2 regions of the Marinomonas sp. AWM4_232 genome follow, and region 2 is predicted to be linked to the other one. Evidence: predicted binding sites of a transcription regulator. Region 2 holds the regulator's gene; the other holds the start of a gene.
The links. The regulator LexA, encoded in region 2, represses DNA repair genes until DNA is damaged. The targets are predictions, from matches to a motif close to TACTGTNTANNTANACAGTA.
Positions count from the first base shown of each region.

Region 1: a site for LexA is predicted at 2,346-2,365, ahead of dinB (DNA polymerase IV). Genes of this name have one in related genera too.

Region 1 covers NZ_JBSWTA010000001.1:3,770,157-3,777,475, reverse strand. The annotation lists gene ACXAC1_RS17885 (TetR/AcrR family transcriptional regulator) at 1-50, opposite strand, end outside; gene ACXAC1_RS17880 (LysE/ArgO family amino acid transporter) at 125-742, opposite strand; gene ACXAC1_RS17875 (LysR family transcriptional regulator ArgP) at 860-1,759, shown strand; gene ACXAC1_RS17870 (VOC family protein) at 1,802-2,227, shown strand; gene dinB (DNA polymerase IV) at 2,376-3,461, shown strand; gene ACXAC1_RS17860 (MATE family efflux transporter) at 3,465-4,835, opposite strand; gene ACXAC1_RS17855 (LysR family transcriptional regulator) at 4,939-5,817, shown strand; gene ggt (gamma-glutamyltransferase) at 5,985-7,319, shown strand, end outside.
Region 2 covers NZ_JBSWTA010000001.1:3,587,469-3,594,787, forward strand. The annotation lists gene dinG (ATP-dependent DNA helicase DinG) at 1-1,136, opposite strand, end outside; gene lexA (transcriptional repressor LexA) at 1,207-1,833, shown strand; gene ACXAC1_RS16990 (hypothetical protein) at 1,916-2,182, opposite strand; gene ACXAC1_RS16995 (DUF6586 family protein) at 2,185-2,655, opposite strand; gene topA (type I DNA topoisomerase) at 2,652-5,279, opposite strand; gene ACXAC1_RS17005 (DNA topoisomerase I) at 5,459-6,247, shown strand; gene ACXAC1_RS17010 (hypothetical protein) at 6,213-6,692, opposite strand; gene ACXAC1_RS17015 (universal stress protein) at 6,747-7,184, shown strand; gene cysS (cysteine--tRNA ligase) at 7,261-7,319, opposite strand, start outside.

The DNA of each region.
Region 1 (7,319 bases), 180 kb from region 2:
GCAGCGGAGGAGACTAAACGTTGGCGTGTTTCTGGCTTATTGTTGCTCATTAGCGAGTCTCTAAAACAAACTGATTAAAGCCTATCAAATGACAACATATTTGTCTGAGCCTTTTTAAGTTTGTTTAAAACGGCCCCATCAGCATCAAAGTGCTTAGTGTCAGCATAAACACTGCGATGATGGCGTCCAGTACACGCCACGCATTTGGGTTGTTAAATACGGGGATTAGAAGTTGTGATCCATAACCTAGGGACATAAACCAAGCCACGCTGGCTAGGCAAGCGCCGATGCCAAATGCCAGTTGTCCCAGTCCAGGATAGTGGGTCGAAATACTGCCCAGTAGAACCATGGTATCAAGGTACACATGAGGGTTTAGGAAGGTAAACGCCAAGCAGGTTAGCACCGCTTTTTTCAAAGAATTATGGTTGGTCGTGTCGTCTGTATTGAGAGCGCCAGCACCCGACCAAGCACGTTTAGCGGCTTGTAACCCATAAAATGCAAGGAATGCGGCCCCGCCAAATTGCAGCACTTGCATGAGTTCAGGCCATTCTTTAACCAGTAACCCGATGCCCGCAACGCCCAGTGTAATCAACAAAATATCACTTAGAGAGGTAATCGCGACAATGATGCCAATGTGGTTGCGCATCAAGCCTTGCCTAAGAACAAAAGCATTTTGTGAGCCGATGGCGATGATCAGTCCCGCGCCTGTGGTAAAACCTGCAATTAAAGCTGTCAGTAACATTTAATAATCCAGTGAATGGTTAGATATTGAATAGGCCCATGATCTGAGAAAACTGAAAGTTAGTAAAATTAATAATTCTATGTATAGTTAAGAAACTCTAATCTAAAGGCTATTCATATGAGCTTGATACACCCCCAATTAGCGGCGTTCGCAGCAGTGATTGAAGAAGCGAGTTTTGATGGGGCAGCGCAACGTTTATCGGTGACGCCATCGGCTATTTCACAACGGGTCAAAGCATTAGAAGACCGTTTAGGGCAGGTTCTCATCGTTCGACAATTACCTTGTCGGCCGACAGAAGCAGGGGAGAAATTACTGCGAAAAGTGAAGCCCATGTTGGCATTAGAAGCAGAAGCTTACGAAGACTTTCAGCTTGAGCAGCCCAACGCTGTGAATCGACGACTGGCCATCGCAGTCAATGATGATTCGTTAGAAACCTGGGTATTGCCAGCATTGGCCACCTTAAATCAGGAGTTTGGTTACTTATTTGATGTCATCGTAGATGATCAAGACCACTCACTTAGCTTATTGCGAAACGGCAGTACAGTAGGTGCTGTGACATCTGAAACCAAAGCCATCCAAGGCTGTGATATCCATGCGCTAGGCACTATGCGTTATCACGCCATTGCATCGCCGGAATTTAAGCAGCGTTTCTTTGCCGAAGGCTTAAACCTTGAGAGTTTAACCAAGGCGCCAATGTTAGTGTTTAGCCGCAAGGATGAGCTACAAAATCGCTTTATTCAGCAGGTAGTGGGTCATGATTTGTACCCACCAACGCACTATATTCCCACCTCAACAGGCTTTGTTGAAGCCGCAGCACTGCATCTTGGTTGGTGCATGGTGCCTGAATGTATGATTCAGCAGGCGCTAGCCGATGGCAAAGTAGTTTTGATCCATCCTAGAGTCACAGTCGATGTACCACTTTACTGGCAACATGCCTCTATCCGCTCAACCACACTGCAAAACTTAACCAAAGTTTTCATCAATCAAGCACAGGCGAAATTGGCTTTTGTGGAATAAAACCTTACTGTAATGTTAGCTAGCCAACAAAAGGAAGCCAAAATGAGCCTACAACCATTTCACCTAGCCATCCCTGTTTACGATGTACCTTTAGCCCGCGCTTTTTACCGCGATGTCTTTGGTCTTGAGGAAGGGCGTTCAGCGGAAGCTTGGGTCGATTTTAACTTTTTCGGCCATCAACTAGTGATTCACAGTCACCCAAAAACACCTTCTCAAGAAAATGCTACGACCAACCCAGTGGATGGTCATGATGTGCCAGTCCCGCATTTTGGTGTCGTGCTGGAATGGCAACAATGGGAAGATTTAGCCGAGCGCTTAAAATCATTCGATACGAAGTTTGTGATCGAGCCCTACATCCGTTTTAAAGGCCAAGTTGGTGAACAAGCGACCATGTTCTTGCTCGACCCATGTGGCAACGCGTTAGAGTTCAAAGCCTTTAAAGATATGGGACAATTATTTGCTAAATAGTGGTTAGTTGATAAAGAAAACGCACCTTGAGCAATCTCAATGTGCGTTTTTTGTGCCCAAGAAGCTGAAATTTAAATCAAAAGTTCTGCTGGACAGCCCACGATGAGATATGTCTTAATACTGTTTATTTAAACAGTATATTATCTCCATGCAGAACCCTTCTAACTACCAAAAAAAGATTATCCATATTGATATGGATGCCTTCTTTGCGTCGGTAGAAATGCGTGATTTCCCTCAGTATTGCAATATTCCGTTGGCGGTTGGGGGGAATGAAAGGCAGCGTGGGGTTATCAGTACTTGCAACTACGAAGCACGTAAATACGGTGTTCGTTCGGCTATGTCGACGGCGATTGCCAAGAAGCTGTGTCCACAGTTAACCGTGATCCCAGGTAGGATGCAGGTTTACAAAGAGACCTCAGCCAAGATTCGGGCGATTTTTGCTCGCTATACAGATCTGATTGAGCCGTTATCTTTGGACGAAGCCTATCTAGATGTCACAAACTGTCAGCAGCACCATGGTTCAGCGACCCTTATTGCTGAGGCCATACGAGATGAGATCCGAACAGAATTAAATCTGACTGCCTCAGCGGGCGTTGCTCCGATCAAATTCTTGGCCAAAATTGCCTCTGATATGAATAAACCGGATGGGCAATTTGTGATTACGCCTAATCAAGTGCAATCTGTGATTGACCAGTTGCCACTTGGCAAAATCCCAGGTGTCGGTAAAGTCAGCCTTGAGAAGCTTAATAATGCTGGGTTTTATGTCTGTTCCGATATTCGTAATGCCGATTACTTAGCGCTCGTAAGGCGCTTTGGGCGATTAGGTGATTCTCTTTGGAATAGAAGTCATGGGATTGATCCGCGAGAAGTCACACCTCATCGTCAACGCAAATCAGTTGGCGTTGAAAGAACCTTTGCCACTAATATCTCAAGTTATGATGAGTGTTGGCAGGTGATCGAGCAGCGCTTATACCCTGAGTTACAGCAGCGCCTTGGACGTCATTCTAAAGATAAAAGCATTACTAAGCAGGGTATCAAAGTAAAGTTTGCGGATTTCCAGCTTACAACTATTGAGCATGTTCACCAGAAGTTGGATCTTGATTACTTCAGAGATTTATTAGAACAGGTTCTAAAGCGCCAGAATGGACGTGAAATTCGCCTTTTAGGTTTAAGTGTTATGCTAAAGTCCGAAGAAGAAGCGCGACAGCTTCCCTTGGACTTTGCTGAGTCATGATGCTTAAAAGAAGGGCAGTTCCTGTTTGGTTTTCATTTCGACGACTGGCTCCGTACGGTGACTTAAAGACCGTATCAATATCGGTGCGACAATAATACTAAGCACGACGTTGGATAGTGGCAGCGCCAGCCATATTCCTTGTGTCCCCAGCACTGTAGGAAAGGACAACAGGAATGGAATTTGAATCACGATATTACCCAGTGCGACAAGCATGGCTTCACGGTTTTGTCCAACTGATAAGAAATACACCGATGCGACAAATAAAAAACCATCCAAGCATAAAGCAAACAAATGCAGTCGCATGCCTTCAACTGTAATTTGAACCAGTCCAGTTTGCTCAGTAGTAAATAATCCGATTAATTGTTCTGAAAGAACGTTAGCGATCAGCGTGGTGCATAAGCCAAGGCCTAAGACGATTTTTAAAGCCAATATCATGGTTGTCTTTATGTGCTTAGGCTGCTTTGCCCCATAGTAATAGCTGACAAGAGGCTGAATACCATTCGCTAACCCCTCTGCAATCAAGTAATAGAGCAGGGCAATGTAATTAATAATCGCGAAGGCACTCACATACTCAACGGAGCCGTATTTAAGTAATAAGGTATTGTGGGCAGCAACAATAAAACTAAAGTATAAAAACATCACCAGTCCAGAGCTGCCTGTTTTTAGTACCTGCATAAGTTGTTTGAGGTTAATAAATTCCAGAGCTAAGCGAATGCTGGCTTTGTTTGAACAAAAATAAAGCAAAGCAAACATAGCAACAGTGGCTTGAGAGATTACCGTAGCTATCGCCGCACCTTTTAAACCTAAATTCCAATGGCCGAGCATTAAATAATCTAAAACGATATTGAGCACTGCACCTATGCCTAACAATAACGTAGCTAGGTTAGGGCGATCATCATTGCGAACCAGCATGGGCAAAGCACCTGATGCAATCGTCATGATTGCTCCCCATTGAAAAACACTGATGTAATCAAGCGCCCATTGATAAGCCGTTGCTTCAGCGCCTTGTAAGGAAAGTAGATGGCTACCACTCAATGCTAAGTAGCCACTGGAGACGATGGAAAGTAATAGAATCAGCCATAAAGAAGCAGTTAGACTAATGGACGCTTTTGTTTTATCACCTGCGCCACGTTGTTGAGACATGATGGCACCACCCCCCATGCCCACTAAAATCCCAAAGCCAATGATTAGACCAAGGATTGGCCAAGCTAAGTTCATGGCTGCAAGTCCATTTGCTCCGACATAGTGTCCAACAAACAAGCCATCAATGACTTGATAAAGTCCATTGACCAGCATGCCCGCCACCGATGGGATGGCAAACCGCCAAAAAGTTCGCTGAACAGAGCCTGTGATGGAAATAGATGCGTGTTCCATGATGTCACCTGAAGTTGATATCCATATATTATTAAATGAAAATAAGATGAACCAAAGTTAGTGTTCATCTTAAAAAGAGATGGATTGGCGCAGGAGTAAGAGTTTGAATTGGACAATTGATCAATTAAAGATCTTTGAAATGGCCGCAACAGAAGGCTCTTTCTCAGCGGCTGCACGTAAGCTTGGTAAAGCTCAATCCCGAGTGAGTACTGCGATCGCTGATTTAGAGTTAGATCTTGGGGCCGAACTATTTGACCGTTCTTTGCATACGCCGACATTAACACCCTTTGGCCAAGAAATGCTAACTGAGGCTCGGTTTGTATTGGCTCAGCGAGATAGACTAAATGCGAGAGTCATGGCTGCCGTAGCAGGTCAAGATATTGAGCTGGTTATTGCAGGAGATGAGGCGGTCCCACTCGTTGGCTTTCAAACCATTTTTGCGCGATTGGCTGAGCAATTTCCAAATTTAAAGCTAACTCTCACACATGGCTCTAGAAATGATATTGCCGCCGCGGTGCTATCCGGTAGAGCCACTATGGGGGTGTTGTTCCGATCGAGTCAGCTAGACGATGACATTGAATTTCACTCTGTTGGGCATTTTAAACAAACCCTGATTGCTGCCAAAGATCATCCGCTTTGCAGCACCGATGAACCTAATTTGTCCCAGCTACAAGCTTTTCGCCAGTTGGTGATTTGTGACCGATTAGGAGAAAACCGAGCGGCACCGCTGACGTCTAACTACTGGCACATTGACAGTTATTATCAAATCTCTGAAATGGTGGCCATGGGGCTCGGGTGGGCGCTGGTACCAGAACACATAGCGCTTTCCCCTTGGTATCGCGATTCACTAATTAGCTTGTCCACGCAAAACATCCCGCAGTCCACGCTAGTCGAAGTGGGCGTGATAAAACGACGGGATCAGCATTTTGGTGAAGCCGGACAGTGGTTACTTCGACAGCTAGAACAGCTGTTTAACCATTGATCTCAACTGAGGTCTAATATCCTGTTAGTAACATTAAAGACAGGGCTCAAACAAAGGGCCACAGTTTTTCGGTTTAAGTTCTTCTATTGCTTGGTTGGATTCCATAAGATGGTTTTAGAGAGGCGTTAGTCTTTCTGCTAAACGAAAATAATATAAGGAATGTATCAATGCGATTTGCAATCAAAACGCTGGCCCTTTCAGTTTCTTTGTTGAGTAGCTCTGGTCTAATGGCTGCAGGACAAGCAGCAGATGCTTTTTCACCTGAGGCCGCCGGAGCCATTGAGCAGAAAAAGTTAGTTGAGGCACACAATTTTATGGTGGCCGCCGCTAACCCTAAAGCCGTGGAAGCAGGCTATGCTGTGCTTAAGAATGGTGGTTCTGCTATGGATGCGTATGTTGCTGTTCAAGCTGTTTTGGGGCTTGTAGAGCCACAATCATCAGGAATCGGTGGTGGTGCGTTTGCCGTGTACTATGATGCCGCTAAGGAAAAATTAACAACTTTCGATGCTCGAGAAACAGCCCCGTTAGAAGCAACGCCAGAGCTGTTTCAACACGAAGACGGCAGTACTTATAAGTTCTATGATGCGGTCATCGGAGGACGTTCAGTTGGTACGCCTGGAACGGTAGCGCTGATGCAAAAACTGCATGATGTTCATGGTAAGCTGCCTTGGAACTCATTGTTCGAACCTGCCATTAAGCTTGCAACAGATGGCTTTGAAGTATCCCCGCGTTTGGCAGGTGCGATTTCTCAAACTCGTGAATCTCTAGCTAAGTTTCCTGAAACGGCTGAGTACTTCCTAGATAAAAGTGGCCAACCTTTAGCAGAAGGAACGCTTTTAAAGAATCCAAAATACGCTAATACACTTAATCGTATTGCAGCGGCGGGTGCAGAAGGCTTTTATCAAGGTCAAATCGCGGAAGATATCGTAAATACCGTCCGTTCTATCTCAGATAATCCTGGTGTGCTTTCCTTAGCCGATTTTCAAACTTACAAAGTAAAAGAGCGACCGGCGACCTGTCTACCTTACGAAGCATTTGATATTTGCGGTATGGGGCCACCAAGTTCGGGTGCTCTAACCGTTGGTCAGATTTTAGGCATCACACAACACTTTGATTTGGCTTCTATGGGGCCTGAATCTGCTCAGGCATGGCAAATTATCGGGGACGCTTCGCGTTTAGCGTTTGCTGACCGTGGCCGATACATGGCTGATACAGATTTCGTACCGATGCCCGAAGGCTTGTTAGACAAAAGTTATTTAGCCGCAAGAGCCCAATTAATTACTCCAGGAAAAGCATTGTCTTCGGTAGCGGCAGGTGAACCTCGTTGGCAGAAAGCCGTGGCTCAAGCGGATGACCAATCTATCGAGTTTCCAAGTACCAGTCATATTTCCATCGTCGATGCGGATGGGAATGCCTTATCGATCACGACTACGATTGAAAATGGCTTCGGTTCACGAGTAATGAGCAATGGCTTCTTGTTAAACAATGAACTAACAGACTTC
Region 2 (7,319 bases):
TTCTCTATCTGGTTAAACAGCTTTTGATAGGAAGTAGATAAGCTGTAAGCAAGCTGCCTTAACTCATCAGGAATCACACCAAACTCAAAGCGATGCTGTCGCGAGTCTTCATCTAAACCTAAATTCTGAATAAATGGAGCGAGCCCTTGCTGTGCATATTGAATAAAATTGATCGTGCTTTGTATCTGCTGTGGCAATTTTAGAAGGATTTGCCCCGTTAAACTGACCTCATCGGTCAGCTCTTGACGTAGGTTGATTAAGTTCTTGTCTAGCTGCTTAAGCCAACTAATGCTTTGCTGTAGACGGACCTCATGACGGAAATGACCGATTGCCTTGTCTGGTAGGTGATGCCCTTCATCAAACACATAAATAGTTTCTTTGGGATCGGATAAGATCGCACCGCCACCTAATGATAAGTCTGCTAATACCAAGTCGTGGTTAGCCACGATAACATCGGCCGTCTCTAACTCAGCTCTGGCTTTAAAAAATGGGCAAGCTGAAAAATTCGCACAATTGCGGTTCGTGCACTGCTGATGATCGGTGGTTAAACGTCGCCAATCCTGCTCACGAATAATGCCTTCCCAATTATCTTTATCGCCATCCCACTTGCCATCACGAAGTGAGTCGTCCATTTCCTGATACAAAACGGTATTTACATCATCAGGTGTTAAGTGTTGCTCAAACAGGCCTGCAAACATATCTTCTGTGGCTTGATCTTCCGCACTTAGAAAGCTCTCTAAATTATTTAAGCAAAGATAGCGACCACGACCTTTGGCCAAGGTATAGCGAAACGTGTAATCGGTGTATTCCAGCAGGCTTGGCAGCTCTTTATGGAGAATCTGCTCCTGCAGCGCAACAGTGGCTGTTGATATGATTAATTTAAGCCCTTTGGCTTTCGCAATGGGGATGGCAGATAAACAGTAAGAAAGTGTTTTGCCAGTACCTGTTCCAGCCTCAACCACGGCAACATGCTTCTCACCAAGCCTTTCGCCTTCTGAACCTTGTCGTATATTACCAAGCGTTCGTGCAATCGTAGCAATCATATGACGCTGACCAACACGTGCTTTATGGCCTTTGGCTTCAAGGTAAGCGCGATAGGCCGTTTGAATATTTTCTTTTATCGAGTCTGAAAGCATGGAATATAGTTGAGCAATTGATTGATAGCTGTATATAATAACAGTAACTGTATAAACAAACAGATGCCGTATGATTAAATTAACAAAAAGACAGTCTGACGTACTAGAAACAATTCGCGAATTTATTAACGAAACAGGCTTCCCACCTACTCGTGCTGAAATTGCGGCGCGTTTAGGCTTTCGCTCCCCAAACGCAGCAGAAGAACATTTAAAAGCGCTTAGCAAAAAAGGCGCAATCGAAATGCTTTCTGGCGCTTCTCGTGGCATTCGCCTTGTAGAGCAAGAAGCACCCGTAAGTGCGAACGATGAAGCTGGCACTTTACCAATTGTTGGACGAGTCGCAGCAGGCTATCCAATTTTGGCACAAGAGAACATCGATGCCAGAATCCCTATCGCCGCAGAAATGTTCTCACCAAAAGCTGACTACTTACTGTCTGTTAACGGCATGAGTATGAAAGACGCAGGCATTCTAGATGGTGACCTGATAGCTGTCCATAAAACTCACACGGTGCGCAATGGTCAGATCGTGGTGGCCCGCATCGGTGATGAAGTAACCGTGAAGCGATTTGAGCAAAAAGGTCGTGAAGTACGCTTAATCCCGGAAAACGAAGAATTTAATGACATTATCGTAGATCTGGAAAGCGAAGACTTTGCCATTGAAGGGCTCTCGGTGGGCGTAATCCGACGAGGCCATTAATCAATTCCTATAATCAATTCCTGAAAAGCCTCTAGTGATAGAGGCTTTTTTATGGCATTGACCATGATTCGAAACGGTTTATTTAATGCAAAATCCGCGGCATAAACTCTTCATCGTGCACATCGCCTTCAGACGAATCCATGCCACCGAAATCTTCTGAATAAACGAAGTCGATGCCCGCATGGAACATGCACTTGGCAAGCTCAAAATAACGATCTTTCAGGAAGTCTTTCGTATCATCGGAAATCGTGAGTGTTGCAATAGGAGTTTTATCGTCATCCTCCCCTGCTGGGCGTAAGACAATCTCACCATTTTCCAATTCGACAATTTCTAAGTAGGTATCTTTCATCACTAATATTCGGCCGCGTCTTCGCGATAGCGTAAGACTAACTCTGTTAAAGAGCTCAAAATGTATTTCGTAGATGTACCAGCGTCAGAGCCGCGGCCAATCAATTCCACTCCTGCTCCATAGGACTGATTAGCCACTTGGCAATCTAAGGCGGCTTGGAAGGCAACATGCAATTGGCTCAACCAAGATTGACCATTGTTTTTCAATAGTGCCAACTCATTCAGCACAGGAACACTGATGCCTTTCGCATTCGCGGCTTGAAGCAACGAGTCTAAATCGAGAGCAGCAGGTAGGCTGTAAGAGGTTTTCACCTCTTGCAGCAGTCCATTCAGCCCGCATCTTAACTGGAACAATGCAGATGACTCAAGGCTTTGAGTCATCCAATCGTTATCCATTTCTGTTGCTTGCTGAAGCAGTCTTCTAGCAGCGTCTAGGCGCTGGTTGGTTACGCTTGCTAAGCTTGAACCGCTCATTTCTTCTTACCATGTTCGATTTTCCATTTACCACCTTCATAGAAAGCCTTCCAGCCAGTAGGCTTTCCTTCTACTTCAGTCATAATGTATTGCTCTTTAGTTTTACGACTAAAGCGAATAACGGTCGGGTTACCCTCTTCGTCTTGCAAAGGGGCTTTATCGAAGTAGTGGTATTTAGGATCAATTTGTTCCATGTACGGCTTCAACTCTTTTACCAATGGCGGTCGAGTCTCACGCTTACGCGGGAATTGACTCGCAGCTAAGAATAAGCCGGTCGCACCATCACGCAAAACATAGTGATCTTCTACCTTTTGACATGGCAAATCAGGCATTGGTACTGGGTCCATTTTTGGTGGAGCCACTTCGCCATTTTTCAAAAGCTTACGAGTGTTTTTACATTCTTCATTGGTACAACCGAAGTACTTACCAAAACGACCAGTCTTAAGCTGCATTTCAGAACCACATTTGTCACACTCAATAACTGGTCCGTCATAGCCTTTCAACTTGAAGGTACCTTGCTCTACTTCGTAACCTGTACATGATGGATTGTTACCACACACATGAAGCTTACGATGCTCATCAACCAAGTAGCTGTCCATTGCTGAGCCACAGATATCACAACGACGCTTGTTGATCAGTGCTTTAGATTCGCCTTCTTCATCATCTACTGCAACTGCTTCATCGCCACTGACCAAGTTTATGGTTGCTTTACAGCGCTCTTTTGGTGGCAGTGCGTAACCAGAACATGACAAGAAAACCCCCGTACTAGCGGTACGGATTTGCATTGGGCGACCACATGTCGGACACGGAATATCGGTCGGCGTAGGTTCGTTTGGAGCCATACCACCTTCTTCTGCTTCCGCTTGATTGAGTGTTTGACTAAAATCTTGGTAGAAGTCGTTTAAAACTTGAATCCAATCTTTTTCGCCTTCCGCGATGTCATCCAACTTCTCTTCCATTTGTGCAGTGAAGCTGTAGTTCATTAGATCGTCAAAGCTTGCCACCAATCGATCGGTCACAATGTCGCCCATTTTCTCAGCATAAAAACGACGATTCTCAACTCGAACGTAACCACGATCTTGTATCGTAGAGATGATCGAAGCATAAGTGGAAGGACGACCAATGCCGCGCTTTTCTAGCTCTTTTACAAGGCTCGCTTCACTAAAACGAGCCGGTGGCTTCGTGAAGTGTTGCGCCGGATCTAAGCTTAGCAGCGTTAATTGATCGCCTTTTTGTACATCAGGCAGAATCGTATCTTCTGCTTTCTTGCCTACAGGTGTTAACACTCGCGTGTAACCATCAAAGCGAAGGATGCGGCCTTTAGCACGCAATTCGTATTCACCCGCCATCACAGTGATCGTTGTCGACGTGTATTCTGCAGGCGTCATTTGACAGGCAATAAACTGATTACGGATCAAATCGTAAAGACGATGAGCATCTTTATCCATGCCCTGAAGCATGTCTTGAGTAACCGTTACGCTTGATGGTCGAATCGCTTCGTGGGCCTCTTGAGCACCTTCTTTGCTTGAATAGCGCAGCGCTTCTTTTGGTAAGTAAGCATCACCGTAACTCGATTGAATAAACTCGCGAACAGATTCTACCGCTTCTTGGCTTAAGTTGGTCGAGTCAGTACGCATGTAAGTAATGTAACCCGCTTCGTACAAACGTTGAGCGAGCATCATCGTCTTTTTAACACCAAAGCTCAGGCGAGTGCTGGCAGCTTGTTGTAGTGTTGACGTGATAAATGGTGCTGAAGGTTTAGACTTGGTCGGTTTGTCTTCACGATTAGCGACATTAAACGGCAGCTTTTCAATTCGCTGAACATGCTCGTCAGATTGCTCTTTAGATGTAGGGCGGTACTCTTTTCCTTGGTACTTAGCGGTTTCAAAGGTAATGTTTGAATCATCTTTTGTCGCTAAGTTAGCATCCAATTCCCAGAATTCTTCTGGAATGAAAGCTCGAATTTCTTTTTCACGCTCTACAATTAGTCTCACAGCTACAGACTGCACACGACCAGCAGATAAACCGCGGGCAACTTTTGCCCATAGCAGGGGTGACACCATGAAACCAACTACACGGTCAAGAAAACGACGTGCCTGTTGAGCGTTAACACGGTTTATGTCCAAGTCAGATGGCGTATCGAAAGCGGATTTGATGGCGTTTTTAGTGATCTCATTGAACACAACTCGCTTGTAGCGACTGTCATCACCACCAATGGCTTCACGTAAATGCCATGCAATCGCCTCACCTTCTCTATCCAAATCGGTTGCGAGATAGATAGTGTCAGCATTTTTGGCTAGGCGTTTTAGTTCATCGACGACTTTCTCTTTTCCTGGAAGCACTTCGTAGTGAGCAGCCCAATTTTGCTCGGGGTCAACACCCATACGGTTGATGAGCTGTTTGCGAGCCTTGGTGCGTTTGTAAACCGCTTTTTCTTCTGGACTCATCTTTCGAGTTAAGGCCGCTTGCTTAGCACGCTCCTGCGGAGTGGAGGTTGATGTCGTTCCTGCAGGCAGATCTCGTATATGACCTACACTCGACTTTACGACATAGTCGTTGCCGAGGTACTTGTTAATTGTTTTCGCCTTTGCCGGCGATTCCACGATAACCAGAGATTTAGCCATTGAGTTGTTCGAGCCTTAATTACTTTTGAAAGATGAACGTAGTTTGATTACTTTAGGGGCGCAGATATTAAGCAAAGCGCTATTATATGACAAGCAATCCCTTACAGATTCGCAACATTCCTATTGCCGAGTCCAGTATTTGCCCTTTAACATACTGAAATCATTTAAAAAGGACAATCATGGCTACGCTTCAGATCTTAACTATAGTCATTCTTTTCATAATCGTGCTGATTTCAGTAGTGATTGGTTCTCGTGCACATCAAAAAGAACAAGAACTAAAAGAGCGTCGACTAAAGTATTTACAGTTGCAAAATCGTGCTGATCGCATGGAGCAGCATATCATTGGCTTACGTAGCATAAACACCGATATGATTGTTAGTGATGTATTCTATGACTTTTATTTGGAGAATTTAAGGGAGCTTGTTTCCTACTCAGATGATCCTGAAAAAATAGAAGAGCGTATTGCCAAAGCCGAAGCAGAACGAGAAGAGGCTCCCACTGAATTTCATCATGAACCGGATGAGATGAGCTTCCATGAAAAAACCAAGTACAAAGAACGGATTACCAAAGCCGCAAAAATGCTTCTTTATATGCGAAGAAAAGGTCGCATCAGTAACACTCACTACAAATTATGCTACACCTATTTGCGTTGGCTAAATTTGTGGATTCAACTCAACCGTCAAATTGTACAAGCCAATAAAAATTTTCACTCTGGCGATATGCGCGTTGCACAAACTTTATATAGCGTTATTTTGTCACATTTGAAATCCAACAACGTCGATCGACCAGAAAAGAAAGAGCTTGAAAAGTTTGTTGATGACCGAATGAAAGAGATTTTTGCTCCGCAAGTTATGGCAATTCAAGATGCAGAAACCCCCGAGGAAATGCTCACGGAGCTTATGCATTCTTTAGAAGATCAAAGCCAGCCCGCGGCTAGCCAAGACGAAGCTGCAAAAGGTCCTCAATAAGCTCATTGGCCTCATTAACGGTTTCATCGTCACCTTTTTCTCGCCAGTATAAGCTCACTTTCGCTGCGCTAATTTCTATCGCAACAAAGACATTGTGATGTTTTTCTAATATAGAAATGGCGCGCCCTGAAAGTGTAAATGATTGGCTTGCATACCAATTTTTACAAATTTCTGGGTGTTTCCAAACCTCATATGGGTATACATTGATATCGCTAAAGTCTTTAAGCGGTTTTTCGCGATACTTGTGATAGGCGCAGACACTTTCTTTTTCAGTCACCTTATCCCATTTATCGGGCAGTTCAATACTGGTTAATTGAACGGTGATATTGTGTTTTCGAGCCAACATACGAAGAGACATTTTTTCTCGCTCTCTCTTTGAAGGCATGATCCATAAAGCGGACCCCATCAAGGAAAGGGTAATAAACACTACAATTAAAGCTGTCATTGAATTACTCTTAAAGTGTTAAGAACAAATGGAACCCAAAATTGGAGGTATCCCATGCCCTACCAACGCATTGTTTTGGCGGTGGATTTAACGGACCAAAGTATTTTAGTTGCCAACAAGGCCGCTGCAATGTGCAAGGCGTTTGATGGTCAACTGACTATTATCCACGTTATTGAGTCTTTAAACTACGCTTACGGCGGTGATGTGCCGATTGATGTAAGCGACATTCAAGAACAACTGCAGACTACAGCAAAACAACGAATGGAAGTCTTAGTTGATCAACTAGATGTTCCTGTGCAAGCCACTGTCGTTACCCAGGGTGGTATTGAAACCGAAATCCATCGAGTAGCGGAAGAAAATAACGCTGACTTAATTGTAGTCGGCAGCCACGGCCGACATGGCTTGGCTTTGCTTCTAGGTTCAACAGCCAATGGCGTACTGCACGGCGCACCATGTGATGTATTAGCTGTTCGTGTTAAATCAGGTGACTGATCCGAGATAGAGACATCGATCTAAACAAAAGGGAGGCAAAGCCTCCCTTTTTAATACTCAGTCAATACGTAAAGACTTAACCACGTGTCCAAGTCGTGCCTTCACGTGTATCTAGCAGTGTAATCCCCTGCTCTA